3 regions of the Oceanotoga sp. genome follow, and region 2 is predicted to be linked to each of the others. Evidence: riboswitches for the same ligand, from Rfam matches in the RefSeq annotation. Region 2 holds a riboswitch; each other region holds the start of a gene.
What was found. A riboswitch is a leader RNA that binds a small molecule or an ion and turns the genes downstream of it on or off. The one in region 2 is predicted to bind cobalamin.

Region 1 (6,197 bases), on a different contig from region 2:
TTGTGCATGTCATACTTATACGACGAAATCGTGTCAGTAAAGGCAAGAGAAGTATTAGATTCTAGAGGTAACCCAACAGTAGAGGCAGAAGTTATGTTGGCAAGTGGTGCTGAAGGTAGAGCAATAGTTCCATCAGGAGCTTCAACAGGTATATTTGAAGCTTTAGAATTGAGAGATGGAGACAAATCAAGATTTATGGGTAAAGGAGTTTCAAAAGCTGTCGCAAATGTTAATGATGTTATAGCTGAAGAATTAGAAGGTTTAAACGCTTTTGATCAAGCTTTAATAGACCAAGTAATGTTAGATTTAGATGGAACTGAAAATAAAGAGAAATTGGGTGCAAATGCTATTTTAGCTGTGTCATTAGCTGTAGCAAGAGCAGCATCTGATTCTTTGGAAATACCTTTATATAAATATTTAGGTGGTCCAAATGCTAAAGTCCTTCCAGTACCTTTGATGAATATTGTTAATGGTGGAGAACATGCAGATAATAACTTAGATATTCAAGAATTTATGATAATGCCTGCTGGATTTAACAAATTTTCAGATGCTTTAAGAGCAGGAACAGAAATTTTTCATAATTTAAAAAAATTATTACAGGAAGCTGGCCATCAAACAGCAGTTGGAGATGAAGGTGGATTTGCTCCTAACTTTGATTCAAACGAAGAAGCTTTACAGTTCATAGTAAAAGCTGTAGAAAAAGCTGGTTATAAACCTGGTGAAGAGGTATTTATTGCATTAGACTGTGCAGCATCAGAATTTTATAATTCAGACAACAAAACATATCATATTGATGGAAAAGATTTATCTTCTTCAGAACTTGCAGATTACTATGAAGGATTAATAGATAAATATCCAATAAAATCTATAGAAGATCCATTTGATCAAGAAGATTGGGATGCTTATACAGGATTTACTGCTAAGGTTAGAACTAAAGCTCAGGTTGTTGGTGATGATTTATTTGTGACCAATGTTAAAAGATTACAAAAAGGTATAGATTTAAAATCAGCAAACTCTATATTGATAAAATTGAATCAAATAGGTTCTTTAACAGAAACTTTTGATGCAATAGAATTAGCTAAAAAATATAATATGACAAATGTAATTTCTCATAGATCTGGAGAATCAGAAGATACATTCATAGCAGATCTTTGTGTAGCAACAAATGCAGGATTTATAAAAACAGGTTCTTTATCAAGAACAGATAGAATTGCTAAGTATAATCAATTATTAAGAATAGAAGAAGAATTGGGTTCTGTTGCTCAATTTAAAGGTTTAGATTCTTTTTATTCAATAGATAAATAAACAATTCCCCCTATAAAAAGGGGGTTTTTTTATTGAAAAATTACTTGAGGTATTTTATATTTAGGATGAATTATGATTTCAGCTTTAAAATTATATATATCTTCTATTATTTTTTTTGTTATAACTTCATTTGGTGTTCCATCTTTTATTATTTTTCCATCTTTCATTATTAATATTCTATTAGAATAAAGACTTGCAAGATTTATATCATGAAATACAGATAATATAGTTAAATTTTCTTTTTGACTTAAATTTTTTATTATATTTAAAAGATACTGTGTATGACCAGGATCGAGATGAGAAGAAAATTCATCTAAAAGGAGTATTTTAGATTTTTGAGCAAAAGCTCTTGCTACCATGACTCTTTGTTTTTCGCCACCAGATAAATTAGAAAAACTTTTTTCTTTAAATTTATAAGTATCTGTTTTTTTCATGGAATTGGATATTATGTTTTCATCTTCTTTATTTTCTGTAAAAAAATCAAATTTTTTTGAATAAGGTAATCTGGAAGTTTCCACAATACTTTTAACAGAATAATCAAAAATAGTGTTAAATTCTTGAGGAACAACGGCTATCAATTTTGAAAGTTCTTTCAAATTTAAGGATTTTAAATTTTTAGAGTCTATAAATATATTTCCATATTTTAAAGGAAGAATTTTAGATATTAATTTTATTAAAGTTGATTTTCCAGCCCCATTAGGTCCAATTATTGATACAATTTCTCCGTTTTTTATATGAAGATTTTTAATATCTAAATTGAATCCATTTCCATAATTAAATTTTATATTATTTATTTGAATCATAATTTTTTCCCTCTTTTTTTCATAACATATATAAATAAAGGCGCTCCGATTATAGAAGTTATTATTCCTATTGGAAGTTCGGAAGGAGCAAAAATTGTTCTGGATATAAAATCACTTATAGTTAAAAAAATTCCACCCGATAATATAGATATTAAACTAGAAATTAATGAATATGGTCCTTTAATTTTTCTTACAAGATGTGGTATTATTAATCCAACAAACCCTATTATTCCAGATTTTGAAACAGCTATAGATACAGCAAATATATTTGTTAAAATTAGTATCATTTTTATTTTTTCTGGATTTACACCAGAATATATTGCCATATCATCACCCATAGATAAAACATTTAATTCTTTATTATAAATTATTATTACGATAGTTTGTATTAATAATACTACAGTCAATATAAATATATCTTCCCATGTAATAGAAGCTGTACTTCCCATGAGCCATATATTTACATGTATTAAATTTCTCCAAAACATTACTGTTATTAATGTTGTAAATGCATTGAACAAAAAACTAACTATTACACCACTTAATATTAAAGATAATACGGGAAATTTTTTCCCTTCTTTTGCCAACATAAATACTATGATTGCAGATATTATAGAAAATATGAAAGAAAAAGTTTCTAATCCAAAAAATAAATGTAATCCTAATATACCAGATAAAGCCGTATAAATTACAGCTCCAAAAGAGGCTCCAGAAGATATTCCAAGTATATAAGGGTCTGCAAGAGGATTTTGAATTATTAACTGTAATATATTTCCAGATAAAGCTAAAATACCTCCAATTATAAAACTACCTAAAATTCTTGGTAATCTCAAATCCATAATGAGTAATTTATATGTAGAATTTTCTTGATTAAGGAATAATGTTTTTATTACTTCTTTTAATGGAATATTTACACTTCCCAAAGAAGTAAAAATTATTATAGATATAAAACTTATTATCAAAAGAATAAACAGGAGAGGTATAATCCTCTTCCTGTTTTTAATTTTTTTTATAGTCATTTTGACTCCTTTATTATTTCATATATTGATTCTAATGCTTCTATTAATGAAGGTGATGCTTGTGAAGCTTTATCATTATTAATTGAAAATATTTTGTTGTTTTTAACAGCATTTACATTTTTAAATTGAGAAGCTGATTTTAAAGTTTCAATTCCAGAATTATCTCCCATAAAATAAGAAGGAACAATAATTATATCTGGATTTTTAGAAACTATAAATTCTGGGCCAACAGAAAGCCAACCATTATTTCCAGTATATGGTGAAGCAACATTTAAACTACCAGCGATTGATAGTAATTCATTCATAAAAGAACCTGTTCCACTTGTCCAAATTGATGAAATATTTTGACTTGAAATCATTGCATACATAACAGTTGGTCTTTCTGACCAAGTAGATGTTTCTTTAGAAATATTAAGCATTCTTTCTCTTAAATTTTTTGATAATTTTATTGCTTGTTCTTTTTTATCAATTATAGTTCCTATTAAAACTGTGTCTCTTATTATATCATTTATGGATAATGGGTTTATAACTATAGTTTTTATATTATATTTTTCTAATCTTTCAAGTTCTTTTTCTTGGAATCCACCAGATATAAATACAATATCGGGATTTAAGCTTATTATTTTTTCAAGATTCAAAGGTGTCATATTTCCTATTTTTTCAGCTTCAATGTTATTATCCCAATCAGTAACGCCTACAACAAGATCTTCTGCATTTAAATGTTTCAAATAATCAGATACAGCTGGTGCAGCAGAAATTATTCTCTTAATATCTTGGTCTATTTTTACAGGTCTTCCAAGATCATCTATTATTGTAAATGATGATAAAGCTATAATTCCTACTAATAACAATAGAACAATACTCAATGCTTTTTTCATTTTTGCTACCTCCCGTAATAATTACGCCAAGGTAAAAACTAACTCCAAACACTTTGGCGCGAAGTGCTTGAATTTTTAAAAATTATAAATAAAGTATCCCGACTTATGAGTTATATCCTCCAAATTACCCTTCCCGATTTTTTAATCAGTGGTATGTAATTTTTTGTCCTCAATCACGGTGGCGCGACCGTATTAGATTTTCACTAATTTCCTTTATTTATTATTTATATATTTTTTTTTAAAATACTTGACCAAATCCAAATTCAAATTTTCCTTTTAAATTTTTGTCCCAACCATATTCAAATCTGATTTGACCCAGTAAAGGAATGTTAAATTTTAAACCAGTTCCAAAAGACCAAATATTATCATTCAATATATTATTTAAATTATTTGAAGTATTTCCATTATCATAAAAAGCATATATATCAATCGGTACTGGATTTTTTAATAGTTCATAAGCTAACTCAGTATTAAATAAATACATATTATTACCTTGTTTAGAAGATAAACTATATCTTCTTACACTATTCATTCCGCCAACTGAATAATTGAATAAGGAATAAGGATCATTAGAGAATCCGATTTTTAATCTTGTTCCAAAAGTAAATTTATAGAAACTTGTAAAATATTTACCTTCTAAAGTATTACCAGTATAATATTGATCTGTGTTATTTAGATTTAATCCTCCAAAAACTCTTGTTGAAAAATATTCTCCCGAATAAGGTCTATATGGATTATCTAATCTGTTTAATTTGTAACCAATACCAGTAGAAAGTCTTTTTATATCATTTGATTTTAATTTTTGATAATAGTCATAGGATAAATCGGTTGTTATATATGAAAAATCTGAAAATTTGAATGAAGGTGAAATAGAAAATGATAAATTATTTGTTATAGAAGCACCTAAAGTTTCTACATATTCACCATTTGGTACTGTTAGATATGATGTGCTTAATCCAAGATCTATATCTGTTTTAAAGATTTTTGATACATTATAATTTAATCCGAATTTATATTTATTATTCAAAGGATTTAATTCAGTGTTTAGTCCAAAAGTTTGACCATAACCGAAAGGATTTGGAATATAAAAACTTAAAGTTCCTGCAAATCCATAATACCAATCTTTTACATCTGGCATAGACCAAGTTAATCCACCAGCTATCTTAACAGCATTTGTTCTTTCATGTGGATGAATCTCAAAGTCAACAGAATCTTCTGACATTGAAATAGGGTTTATATCAACACTTTGGAAAAAACCTGTTCCAGTGAATGCTCTATAGGTATCTTGTAATTTATTTAGATTTACAACTTCATCTTTTTTTAATTTTATTAAATCATCTATTATATAATCTTGGGTTTTTGCCGTAGCATCTTTTGTTATTTTTATATTACCTACTTTTTTCTCATTAAAATTATATATTAAATCATTATTTTTGTCTATATTTACTTTTGTATCAACAAATAAGAATCCTTCTTGTGTATATAATTTATTTATTACATCTAAAGATTTTAAAATATCTAAATTAGAAACAGTTGAGTTTTCTGTTATTATTTCTGATACCTTTTCATTTAATCTAAAACTTTCGATAGAATCATTACCATTATACTTTATTTTATTTATTTTGGTATTATCATCTATAACTCTTCTTAATTTTCCATCTAGTACAAGATTTAATTCTCCACCCAAGGATTCTTCTATATCTACGGGTTCCCATTTTATAGAAGTTTCTTCACTAAAATAAGGTAATGAAGCTATAGAAGACATCAAACCCTGTAATTTTTTTATATCTGGATATGATTCTTTTAATTTTGGCCTAAACAGGAAAAATTTATTTTCATAGTCTTTTCTAAATTTAAAATTTAGATCTTTCTTTACTTTTTCTTTATCTAATTGGGCATATTCGCCTTCTAATTTCAAATCCCAGAGTTTATATTCATTTATTATGAATAATAAAGTATTTTCATCATATTTGTTATTGTTAATTTCTGTTGCTTCAAGTGTTACTTTATCACCTAATAATTTAATATTAGAACTTATTTCTATAGTACTATAATCATTATTCGTATAATATAAATTTATGGAATTGAGTGCTTTTTGAAAGTCATATACATTTAAAGGAATATCTGTTTTTAAATTTAAATAATCTTTTAAATCTTTTTTATCGACAAATCCATCACCATATACTTCTATT
Region 2 (6,197 bases):
GAAAAAAATGAGGAAAATAGTATTAATAATAATGTTAATGATAATATTAGTAGTTGGAACTATGTTAATAAAGACATTAATAGATTTTCATGAAGAAGAGAAGATTAGGAATGATAAAACAAAGGGAATTATTAATAAGAGTGAAGATATAGATAAAGATATTACTGATCAATCTACAGAGACTATTATACATGGCCCTATGTATATTAAGATTTATAATCATTTGGAGAATCTCTATTATGATGATGTTAAAAATGTTATAAAACATGATCAGAATTTAATTAGTTATTATTTTATAGATAAAGAAACTGATAAAAGAGTTATGTTTACTGTGAATAGAAAAAATAGACTTTTTTATTTTATGTTTGAAGCAAAAAGTGATGGTTTAAATGAAAGATTAGTAGATAAAATGGTGTATGATGATTATACTCCTTATGGAAAAGATGTTCAAGAATTATTAGTTGGAGGTATAGTATTATCTTTTGAAAAATCTTTAAAAGGAAATTATTTAAATCATCATAAAGTTTCAATATTTGATTATTCCATTCATATAACTTTTGTTGAACAAGAAAATTATTATGCTGTATTTTTTATAGATGATATCGAACAGTAGCCAATATTTTTGAAAATATAATACAAAAATTATTATAAATAATGCATGGTTAGTCTAAGATATAGAAACCATGCATTTTTTGTTTAATATCTCCAGTACCCAGATTCACGAGGGATATACGCAGATTCAAAGATTCATGGGATATAATGGATGTTTAATTTTTTAGTGTATTCACTTTTATTTATTTTGGCATTTACTTCAAAAACTTCTTTAAACATTTTTTCTGTCAAAACTTCTTCTGGAGTTCCCATATTATAAATTTTCCCATCTTTCATTATTATTAAGTAATTACAATAATATGCTGCTAAATTCATATCATGTATTGCTGAAAATGTTGTTTTATTTAATGATTTTAATATATTCATTATTTGAATTTGATATTTTATATCGAGATGATTTGTTGGTTCATCGAGTATTATGAACTCACTTTGTTGAACTATAGCTCTTGCTATGAAAACTCTTTGTTTTTCACCACCAGATAAGCTGAAGAAACTTCTTTCTTCATAGCCTTTTAAACCAACTATCTCTAATGCTTCATCTACAATTTTTTCATCTTCTTTTTTATTACTTTCAAATAATTTTTTATGAGAGTATCTTCCCATGAGGACTATATCTTTTATTGAAAAGTCAAAATCAATTATATCATTTTGAGCGACTACTGAGACAATTCTTGCGAATTTTTTTGAGGGTAAATTTTTTATATTTTTTTCTTCTATATATATTTTTCCATTGCTTGGAGTTAGTACTTTGTAAATATTTTTTAAAAGTGTTGATTTTCCACATCCATTTGGTCCGATTAGTCCTACAAAACTCTTTTCTTTTATTTTTAAGTTTATATTTTCTATTATTTTTTTATTGTTTATATTATAATTTAAGTTTTCTATTTTTAATTTAATCATTTTTTGCCTCCAAATGAATAGGAGTTTTTTCTTAATAGATATAAAAAGAAAGGAGCACCCAAAAATGAAGTTATAACTCCTATAGGTATTTCTTCGGGAGTGAATGCAGTTCTTGCGAAGGTATCTGCCCATATTAAAAATAATCCTCCACTTAGAATAGAAAAGGGTATTAATTTTTTGTGAGTAGATCCTACAGCTTGTCTTGAAATATGCGGTATTATCAATCCTATGAATCCAATGATTCCTGTTAAAGATACTATAAATCCAGTTAATAATGTGCTTATTATTATTATTATTTTTCTTATTAATTCAGTGTTTATTCCAAGAGTTTTTGATGTATCTTCTCCTATAAGTATTCCATCGAGTTCTTTATTGAATATATACATTATTGTTGTAGATATTATCAAGAGTAAAAAAGGTAATAAAATATTATTCCATTTAGCTCCTCCAACACTTCCAACCATCCAGAACATTGCAGATCTTAATTTTGAAGAATCTTTTGCCGTATATACCATAAAAGTTGTCAATGATGAGAACATGGCTGATACTGCAACTCCTGTTAAAACGAGTTTGCTCGATGAATATCCAGAACCAGAATGAGCTATTTTGAAAACTATTAGTGAAGATAAAATAGCCCCTAAAAAAGCCCCTATTGAGGGGCCTAAATAACCTAAAAAACCAAATATTCCGAGTATTATGGAAGCAACTGCTCCTGCAGAAGCTCCTGAAGATATTCCCAGAATATAAGGATTGGCTAAAGAGTTTCTCGTTAATGCCTGCATTAAAACGCCAACAAATGAAAGAGTTGCTCCCGTTATAAAAGCCATTAAAATTCTTGGGAGTCTTAGATTCCAAACTATTGTTTCTATAGATTTTGCCCATTGTATTTGAAATATTTCTTTGTTAAAAGTATTATTTATTATTATTTTCCAAACATCTAAAGGATTTATTTTTACTGGACCTATAGTTATTGTTATGATTATTGATAGTATGATTATTAAAATTAATGCCATTATGGAAAATAAAAAAGTGCTATTTTTTATTTTCATTTTTTGAAAATCTCTGGATAGAAGCCTTTTGTCATAGTTGTTATAGCATTAATATTTCTTATTCCAGGAGATAAATCGGCTAAACCTATTTTTACAAATTTATTGTTTTTTACTGCATCTAAATCTTTTGTTGCGGGATTTTCTTTTAGGAATTGTACTTTTTGTTCATAAGTTGTACTTCCATAGTCTACTATTAATACTATATCTGGATTTGATTGAGCTACTTTTTCCCAAGATACATTTGCATATGCTTTTTGTATATTACCAAATATATTTATACCTCCGGCTTCTTGTATTAAAGAACCACCAAGACCAGAACACACTACAAAGGCTGAATCTTTTCCAGAGTCATATGCCAATACTTTTACTTTTTTTACATTTGATGGAACTTTTTTTCTTACATCATTTATTTCATTTTGCATACTTTTTACGAGTTTTTGAGCTCTATCTTCTATATCAAATATTTTTCCTATTGTTATAAAGTCTTCGTATACTGTTTCTAATGTTGCATCTGGTTCTACTGATTTTATTATTAATGGTTTTATATCCATTTGAATGAGTGTTTCCACTGATCCTACATTTTTATCTGTTAAAGCTGAATGCCATCCAGTAACAAAATCTGGATTTACAGATAAGAATATTTCTTTTGAAGGGTATCTATCAGAAAGTATTGGTATTTTGTCATAGGCTGTTTTTAATTCTGGTAATATTTCATTGTCTGCCCATGCAGTTCCAGCCATTTTTTCTTCAAGATTTAAAGCAAGAAACATTTCTGTTGTGAAATGTGAAAGAGTTACAGCACGTTCTGGAGATTTTGTATAAGTTATTTCATAATCTTTTCCTTGATGAGTAAAATTGACTGTAACTGGTTCATAAGCTAATACTAAAATTGAAAATAATAAACAAAAAATTAGACTTAAAGTTTTTTTCATATAACACCTCTCATAATATTTTTAGCATAAAAATAAAAAAACACCTTCAAGAAGAGGTGTAGGGACATTAAATAATCTTATTAAATTAATAATGTCACTCATACCATCCTCGTGATATAAGTAATATTGTTTATTTTTGGCTGGTAATCTGACTTAGGCTTTATGCCATTACAGTAGCGGGACTGTGTCGGATTTTCACCGAGCTTCCCCATTTGAAAAACAAATAGTTTTACCAAAAATAAGTGTTTATTAACTTTTATGCATAGATTATTATATCAAATTTATAGTTAATAAGAAATGTGTTTATTATTAATATTAAAATAATCGGAGAGATAACTCTCCGATTATTGTATATTGCCATCTTTTATATGAAGATCTAATTGATTGAAAGGAATTTCTATATTATTTTCATCAAATTTTGTTTTTATAATTTTTGCTATTTCTGTTGTTGAGGTTATGTAGTTTTCTCTTTCTGCCCAATATCTTATTATGAAGTCTATTGATGAAGAACCATAACCAGTGAATAATATCATAGGTTTATGAGAATCATCTGAATATAATTTTTCATAAGAGTTTACAGATTCTTCGAGTATTTTCATGGCTTTGTTTAAATCTGTATCATAAGCTACTCCAACAGATATTTCATTTCTTCTTATGTTTTCAGGCCAGAAATGTGTAACTGTTGATGACCAAACGGATTTACTTGGTATATTTATTAATTTTCCATCCCATGTTTTTAATATGACATGATTTAATTTTATTTCTGATATAGAACCTGAGTTTCCGTTTATTTCGACTGCTTCACCTTCGATTATTAGTTTGTTTACCATTATTAATATTCCACATATTAAGTTTTCAAAAGGTTCTTTTATAGCAAAACCTATTATTATACTTGATGCACCCAATCCAGCCAATACAGGTGCAAGATTTTTAAATAAAACTGAGACTATTATAAAGATTGCAAGTGTATATAATCCTATATCTAAAAGTGTTTTCATGGTTTTTTTGTACTGAAGATTTATTTTTGAGTTTTTTTCAGATAGTTTCAGCATAGTTTTATATATTATTCCAGAAAGCATTTTTGCCACTATAAATATTATAAAACTTATGCCAATTCTTACAATCCAGCTTATTATTGCTGCGGTTGTTTCATTCATATTAATCCCCTCCTAATAATATATGTTTTTTTATTCATATATATTATATAATAATTTGGGAGATTTTTTAATTTAAATAAAATTTATTTGTACCTTTTTTTAATTTGTGAGGTTTATTTTTAATTTTTATTTCAATTTCTCTTTCGGAATTTATAATTATTGTATTTTCTGTTATGTTTATATTTAATATATTATTTTGCCAATTAATTTTGTAATTTAGGCTTTTCCATTTTTTTGGTATCCATGGATTAAAATTTGGAATATTATTTTTATCTATTGAAAATCCTCCAAATCCATAAACTATACTTTGCCATGAACCGCCAGTAGAAGCCGCATGTAATCCAAGTGCTGTATTTTTTTGATTATCTTGTATATCTGTCATTATGGTTTTTATAAAATAATTATAGGCATTATGTGTATCTCCAATTTTTAAACCCATTATTGAATACATAGATGGACTTAAAGAAGATTTATGCATTGTTCTTTTTTCATAATATTCATAGTTTTTTCTTTTTATTTCTTCTTCGAATTCTTCACCTAAAATTAATAATAACATTATTACATCTGGTTGTTTTATTAATTGTGTTTGATTTAGTTTGTCTAATTCTATGTTTTCTGGCCATAAAGGCATTTCATTTTCATCATATTTTTTTATTTTATAATCTTTTAAATTGAAGTAGCCTTCAAATTGCTCTATTATATCGTTTTTTGAAGATAAAAATATTTTTTTATAAATATTTTTCCAGTTTTTTATGTTTTTTTCTGATATGTTTGTCTTTTTTATCAAATCTTCGTATTTTTTAGGGGATTCTATTTTATATTTTTCTATTATTTCACAACATTTTTTTATATTCCATTTTGCGAGGTAATTTGTATAGAAATTATTGTCTACGTGTTCATGGAATTCGTCAGGACCTATTACTTTTTTTATTTCATAATAATCTTTATCCTCATTGTGAGTTAATCGAGATTCCCAGAATTTTGTGGTTTCAATAAATATTTCATATCCATAATTTTCCATAAACTCTTTATCATTTGTTGCTTTGAAATATTGCCAATATGCAAGAGCTATATCTGAACTTATATGAAATTCTTCATCTCCAGTCCATATTCTTACGGGATTACCGAGATAGTCTATTCCCCATTTTGGAGTTTCTTCAAGGCCTATATCTGCTGATTCCCATGGGAATTGTGCACCATTATAACCATTATTTTTTGCATTTTCTTTTGCACCTTTTAAAGTGTTGAATCTATAGAGTAATAGAGATCTTGCAATTTCTGGATAAGTATATGTAAAAAATGGTAACATAAATATTTCTGTATCCCAAAATATATGGCCTTTATATCCTTCGCCATGTAATCCTTTTGCACCTATACTGACTGTTGGATCTTTTTGATATGCACATGATATCAGATGGAATAGATTAAATCTTAAACCAGTTTGTGCTTTATCATCACCATCAATTGTTATATCTATTTTTTTCCATATTTTTTGCATTTCTTTTATATGTTTTTTGAATTCTTCTTCAAAGCTTGAATTTTTATAT
Region 3 (6,197 bases), on a different contig from region 2:
TTTCATCGTATACAAATATTGAAGGATCAGTTGTTTTATCTTTTAAAAAATCAGAAATCATTCTTACAACAATACCAGAACTTCCTATGAATATTATTGAATCGAAGAAATCAAAAGCCATCTTTATTTTTTCTTTTAAAGAGCCTTTTTTTATTTCAAATATATTTAATTCATTGAAAAATCTTGGTATTTTTATTTTTCTTATCGAAATTAAGCAAATTTTCATGACTCTATCTCTGTTCTACAACCATGAGAAAATTTTTTATCATATAATTTGGACTTTATATTTTCTTTTTTAAAAACCATAAAAAGTGTTAAAAGGGAAGGAAAATCTATATCATTCCAATCTTTTAATTGTTTTAATTCTATTCTTTCATCCTCTCTTGAAAGTTTATGACCAATCGCAAGATAAGCATCTTCTGTATAATATTTTTTCAATAAATTTAGTACTTCATATGGTTTTGAACCAGAAAGATATATTGCACATGAAGGTTGTTCTTTTAAAAAATTTTCAATATTTTCAGGAACTTTTGTTCTGCCCTCTAATCTTGTTATAACTATTGATTGAACTATTTCAGGTGAAGTTAATTCTATAGCTAATTTAGATGCAAAATAAGAATAAGCACTTATTCCTGGAATAACTTGATAATCTAATCCTAATTCTTTAACAGCATTTATTTCTTCATCTATTGCTGAATAAATAGCTGTATCTCCTGAATGAACTCTTGCTATATTGCTGTCTTTAAACTTATTGAATATAAATTTTATATCTTCTAATGTCATAGAAGCACTGTTAAATATATTTACATGATCAACTAAATCTAATACTTCATTGGATACTGTAGAACCAGCATATAACAAAACATCTGATTTTTTTATTAAATTAAATCCTTTCACAGTTAAAAAATCTACACTTCCAGGACCAGCACCAATAAAATTAATCATTTTTTTCACCTCTTATACAGTAAAATACATGTTCGCCTTTAAAGGCAGATTTTTCACCTAATTTGTTATTCGAAAATTTTGTATACATATCATACTCAAAGTTAAAATTTTCTATAGAAAGTATCATATTTAAACTTTCTAAAGTAGTTACAGAAGAAATTAATAGACTATTCTTTTTCATTTTAGATGTTATTTTATTTAAAGCTTCTAAATTTATTCCTCCACCTAAATGAACTATGTCTGGAGATTCGTATTCATCTAAGATATCTATAAAATCTTTATTTATTGCTTCTATTTCAGGATTAAGGTTTGTATTCAATTTTAAACTTTCAAATCTATCATAATCTTTTTCAAATGCATATATTAAACAATCTCTATTAAAAAAAGAAGAAATGAATAAAGATGTTGCTCCGCTACCAGCTCCTAAATCCCAAATTACATCATGTTTTTGTTTTCTATTTAAAGTATTCAATAAAATAAATCTACTCCATTCTCTTGAAACTGGAATATTTTTAGTTGAAAGATCTGAATTTTTAGGAAATAAATTTATAAAATCATTTTCTTGAGGTATTAGAAGAAGAATCCAACGTCCTTTTTTGAAATCTATAGGCGTATTTGATTTAAACTCAAATATTTCTTCATTTTTTGTACCGAGTTCAAATCCAGCTACTATGTCTACTTTTATATTTTTTAATATATTAAATAAAGAATCATAATCTTTTTTATTTTTTACAAAATATGCAATTTGATGATTATCATTCAATGTTTTAAGGACATCATTATAAGTTTTTCGAAGATTATGTGAATTATGACCACTTATATAGCGAACACTATTCATAGGATATTTAGCCTTTTGGCATAAATAATTTATTGAAGATGGTGAAATTAAAACTTCATATTCATTTTTTGAAAGTTTATCCATAATTCTTTTTGAATATGAAAACATTAAAGGGTTTCCAGAAACCATTAAAACAGAAGTTTTAAATGTTTTCATCTGAGATATTAAGTCAATTACATTTTCATCTTTTAATGAACTATATATATCCATTACATGATATTTTGCATTTGGATTTAATTCCTTAGACATACCCAAAGAAAAATTAAAACCAGCAAAAAAATCGGCTTTTTTTATTATTTCGAGTTGTTTTTGAGTTAAATTTTCAATTTTATTGATCTGTGTTCCTAAAATATAAATAATTTTGCTCATCTCCTCTATGTGAAATTATCTGAGTTTTATCACATAAAGAAATAACAAATTCGGCATTGAATTTATTACTTAATTTATGGGATATATATTCAGACACAAATATAAAAAATTTTTTGATATTTATATCATTATTCTTTAAAATATCCAAAAAATTATAAATAGTTTTTAAATTAAGTATTTTGTCAATGACCTCTTTGTCATATTTTTCAGTAAACAAAATATATAAAAGGGCTAATAATTCATTTTTTGAATCTGTATACCTACTGTCTGTATTAAGATTTAAACCGGCAAGTTTTATTAATTTTTGAAAACTACCAAGTATATGTATTTTTTTAATACCCATTTCCAATGATTTTTCTATAGAATAACCGATATGATTTCCACATAATATATAATCCTCTTTAAAAAAAGAATATTTTTTATATATTGAAAGCCCTTTTCCACCTAATAATAAAGTAATTGTATCGAATTGTTTTGAAACAATGCTAATATGAGGGATCAAAGATTCTTTCCATGCGTTTTCATTCATAGGTTCAACAATTCCAGTAGTTCCTAAAATGGATATTCCATCAATTATGCCAAGATTTTCGTTTAAGGTTTTTTTTGCGAGAATCTCACCATTTTTTACATTTACTATAACTCTGCCATTCTTAATATTCTCTTCATTTAAAACTTTTTTCATCATCTCACGAGGAATTGGATTAATAGCAAATTCTCCTTTGCTTATATCGAGTCCATCTTTGGTGATCTTTCCTACTCCTTCATAAGAATCAAAAATTATATTATTTAAATTTTCATATTTAAAGGAACAATAAATCAAACATTGATTTGTTATATCGGCATCATCACCGGCATCTTTCTTTACAAAAGCATATTTTAAACCTGAAATAATTTCATATTTATATATTGGAATATTTATTAATTCTCCATTAGGTAATTCTATATTTACATTGTCTGGTTTTATATTATACTTATTAAAAAGAACAGAGGCTTTTAAAGCCGCAGTGGCTGCAGTGCCAGTTGTGAAACCACGTTTTAATTTTTTACCATTTACATTTACATACCATTCCATTTTATAAAGACCTTATTAAAGCATTAAAAATGGCTACAGCTATTGTAGAACCACCCATATTTCCTGGTAATGTAATAAAACTGTGTTGTGATTTCATTAAAGCTTCTTTGCTTTCTGCCGCTCCTACAAAGCCTACTGGAACTCCAATAATAAAAAGTTTCTTTTTGGATTCAAGCAACTTAAAAAGTGCAGTAGGTGCATTTCCAACAATAAAAATACCATCTTCCATTTCAAGTGCTTTCTCCATAGATAAATAGGCTCTCGATATGCCAGTTAATTTAGATTTCTTCGATATAGCTTCATCGCTAATAAAACAGTCTATATTTAAATTTTTTACAAAATTCTTTGATAAACCGCTTTTTATCATATTTACATCTGTGTAAATTTTCTTATTTTGAATTTTTCTTTTAAAAAAATCAAAATAATCTTCAGAAAAATAAAGCTTGTTCCACATATCAAGATTTCCTGTGGTGTGAATGACCCTTTTTATTACATTTGATTTTATAGGGTCTACATCGTTTAGTTTTTCTCCTAAAGCTTCTGTAATTATTTCAAAGCTTCTTTTTTCGATATTTTTAGGATTTACAATATAGTTATGCATTTGTATACCAACTCCCATAACAAAAATCCTTGCTTTTCACACCAAGAAAAAGCAAAGTTACGAACTTAAAAGGTAGGTCTCCCGACTTACAGATCATTTTACTAATCAAGCCTTCCCAGTTAAAAACCAGTGGCATTTATGATTTTCATCCCTGCATACGGTGGCTGGGCCGCTTAGGATTTTCACCTAATTCCCTGTTATACACCTTAAAAGTTTATATATTAAATTTTACCTATTTATCTATACCTTTTCTGGATAAAACACCTTTTGAATAATAATGTTTTATCTCTTTCATTTCAGTTACAAGATCGGCTCTTTCTATTATTTTTTCATCAGCCCATCTTCCAGTCAAAATTATTTCTGTTTTTCCATTACTATTTATAGCATCTAAAACTTCTTCGGCTGTTAAAAGATTAAATTTAATAGCGATATTTATTTCATCCATGACTATTAAATCATATTTTTGAGAAATAATTTTTTCTTTTACATCGGCAAGTGCTTTTTTTGCAGCATTTATATCTTTTGTTTCTGGAGATCTTCTTATAAAAAATCCTTCTCCATACTGTACAATATCAATATTATCAAAATAATTAGAAATTGACAACTCTGATGAGTCCCTATTTTTTACAAATTGAGCTACAAAAACTTCTTTATTCGATAAAATGCTTCTCAATACAACACCAAAAGCAGCTGTAGTCTTTCCTTTTCCATTGCCGGTATAAACATGAATCATTCCATTTTTCATAATTATACCCCCAATATATTAATAATTTAAGCTATAAAATAATACCAAAAAGTTAATAATTTGTCAAAGGGGAAAAATATTTTTTGATATAATTAATTTATGTAAAAAAATGAATTTATTTTTTAACATAAGCTTGACTTATACAAATATATATGGTAGAATTAAGTAGGAAAAACTACAATAGGAAGTGATTTATATGGAATTATCAGAGAGTCTTGAAAATTATTTGCTTGCTATATATGAAGCACAACTTGAAAACAACATTGCAAGAGTTAAAGACATTACAGAATTGATGTCTGTAAAACATACTTCTGCCATAGACGCAATAAAAAAATTAAAAAGTATTTCTTTTGTTACTTATGAAAAAAGAGGTTATGTAAAATTAACTCAACCCGGAATAATAGAAGCTCAAAAAATATATAAAAACAGAATGACTATAAGAAGTTTCTTGATGAATGTTTTGGACATATCCCCTTTTGAAGCAGAAGAATTATCATGTAAAATGGAACATATAAAGTCTGAAAAGCTCATTCAATCTATGGATATTCTAAGAAATTTTATAGAAAGCAATACAGAAATAAAAAATAAATATAAGCAGTATATTACTAATTATAAAGATAAATCAAGCACTTTTGAAAAAACTTTAAAAGATTTAAAAGTTGGAGAAAAAGCAAAAGTTCTTGAAGTTAGAGGTAATGAGGCAATAAAAAGACGATTAATGGTAATGGGAATAACCTCTGGAATAGACGTAGAATTATTGAGAAAAGCCCCCTTAGGAGATCCGATTGAAGTACTTATAAGAGGCTATAATGTTGCAATAAGAAAAACCGAAGCTGAAAATATTATTTTAGAAAAATAGACTGAAAAGTCTATTTTTTTTATTGACAAAGTAAATTAAAGGTGGTAAAATAATGTAGAACTAACTACAAAAGGAAGATTAAATTGATGACTGAAAATCTTGAACATTATTTAATAGCTATATACAAGCTATATTTACAAAATAAAATAATACAAGTTAGAGACATAACTAATGAAGCGGAAGTGAAACATTCTTCCGTTATAAGTGCCTTGAAAAGACTTGAATCGTATGACTATATAGAGTATATAAAACATAGTCATATAAATTTAACTCAAAAAGGCATAATTAAAGCTTCAAAATTGTATAAAAGAAAATATATAATGAATAAATTTTTGTTGGATTTTTTAAATTTTAGTGAAAAAGAGGCGGATGAAGTTTCTTGTAAAATAGAGCATATAAACTCAAAAAATTTTTTAAATTCTATAGAATTATTAGAATCTTTTTTTGAAGAAAATGAAAATTATAAAATCGAGTTTCAAAAGCATTTGAAATCTATCAATTTAAAGGAGGAATAAAATGCCTTTAGTATTTGCAAATATTGGAAATTTTATAGTTGAAAAAATAAGTTCAGGTCTTATGATGAAAAGAAGACTTGCAAAAATGGGAATAATAGAAGGAAAAAATATAGAAGTTTTGAGTGGGAATTTTGGAGGCCCTATAATTATATTGGTGGATGGAAGTAGATATGGAATAGGTCAAAATATGGCTAAAAGGATTTTTGTTAAAAACATATAAAATATTATTTTTTTATTTTTTTAAAATTAGGGA

Region 1: another riboswitch for cobalamin. It lies ahead of PWP28_RS06380 (ABC transporter substrate-binding protein); the one in region 2 lies ahead of PWP28_RS03965 (ABC transporter substrate-binding protein).
Region 3: another riboswitch for cobalamin. It lies ahead of PWP28_RS09095 (precorrin-8X methylmutase); the one in region 2 lies ahead of PWP28_RS03965 (ABC transporter substrate-binding protein).

Annotation. Positions count from the first base shown of each region.
Region 1 covers NZ_JASUSU010000016.1:11,702-17,898, forward strand. The annotation lists gene eno (phosphopyruvate hydratase) at 7-1,305, shown strand; gene PWP28_RS06370 (ABC transporter ATP-binding protein) at 1,335-2,108, opposite strand; gene PWP28_RS06375 (iron ABC transporter permease) at 2,105-3,127, opposite strand; gene PWP28_RS06380 (ABC transporter substrate-binding protein) at 3,124-4,005, opposite strand; cobalamin riboswitch at 4,097-4,220, opposite strand; gene PWP28_RS06385 (hypothetical protein) at 4,244-6,197, opposite strand, start outside.
Region 2 covers NZ_JASUSU010000009.1:15,066-21,262, reverse strand. The annotation lists gene PWP28_RS03980 (hypothetical protein) at 1-613, shown strand, start outside; gene PWP28_RS03975 (ABC transporter ATP-binding protein) at 748-1,512, opposite strand; gene PWP28_RS03970 (iron ABC transporter permease) at 1,509-2,561, opposite strand; gene PWP28_RS03965 (ABC transporter substrate-binding protein) at 2,558-3,493, opposite strand; cobalamin riboswitch at 3,614-3,745, opposite strand; gene PWP28_RS03960 (mechanosensitive ion channel family protein) at 3,838-4,650, opposite strand; gene PWP28_RS03955 (glycosyl hydrolase family 65 protein) at 4,718-6,197, opposite strand, start outside.
Region 3 covers NZ_JASUSU010000029.1:4,426-10,622, forward strand. The annotation lists gene PWP28_RS09075 (cobalamin biosynthesis protein) at 1-226, opposite strand, end outside; gene PWP28_RS09080 (cobalt-precorrin-4/precorrin-4 C(11)-methyltransferase) at 223-945, opposite strand; gene PWP28_RS09085 (SAM-dependent methyltransferase) at 938-2,152, opposite strand; gene cbiD (cobalt-precorrin-5B (C(1))-methyltransferase CbiD) at 2,112-3,224, opposite strand; gene PWP28_RS09095 (precorrin-8X methylmutase) at 3,226-3,825, opposite strand; cobalamin riboswitch at 3,879-4,049, opposite strand; gene PWP28_RS09100 (cob(I)yrinic acid a,c-diamide adenosyltransferase) at 4,058-4,570, opposite strand; gene PWP28_RS09105 (DtxR family transcriptional regulator) at 4,767-5,429, shown strand; gene PWP28_RS09110 (metal-dependent transcriptional regulator) at 5,516-5,944, shown strand; gene PWP28_RS09115 (FeoA family protein) at 5,946-6,164, shown strand.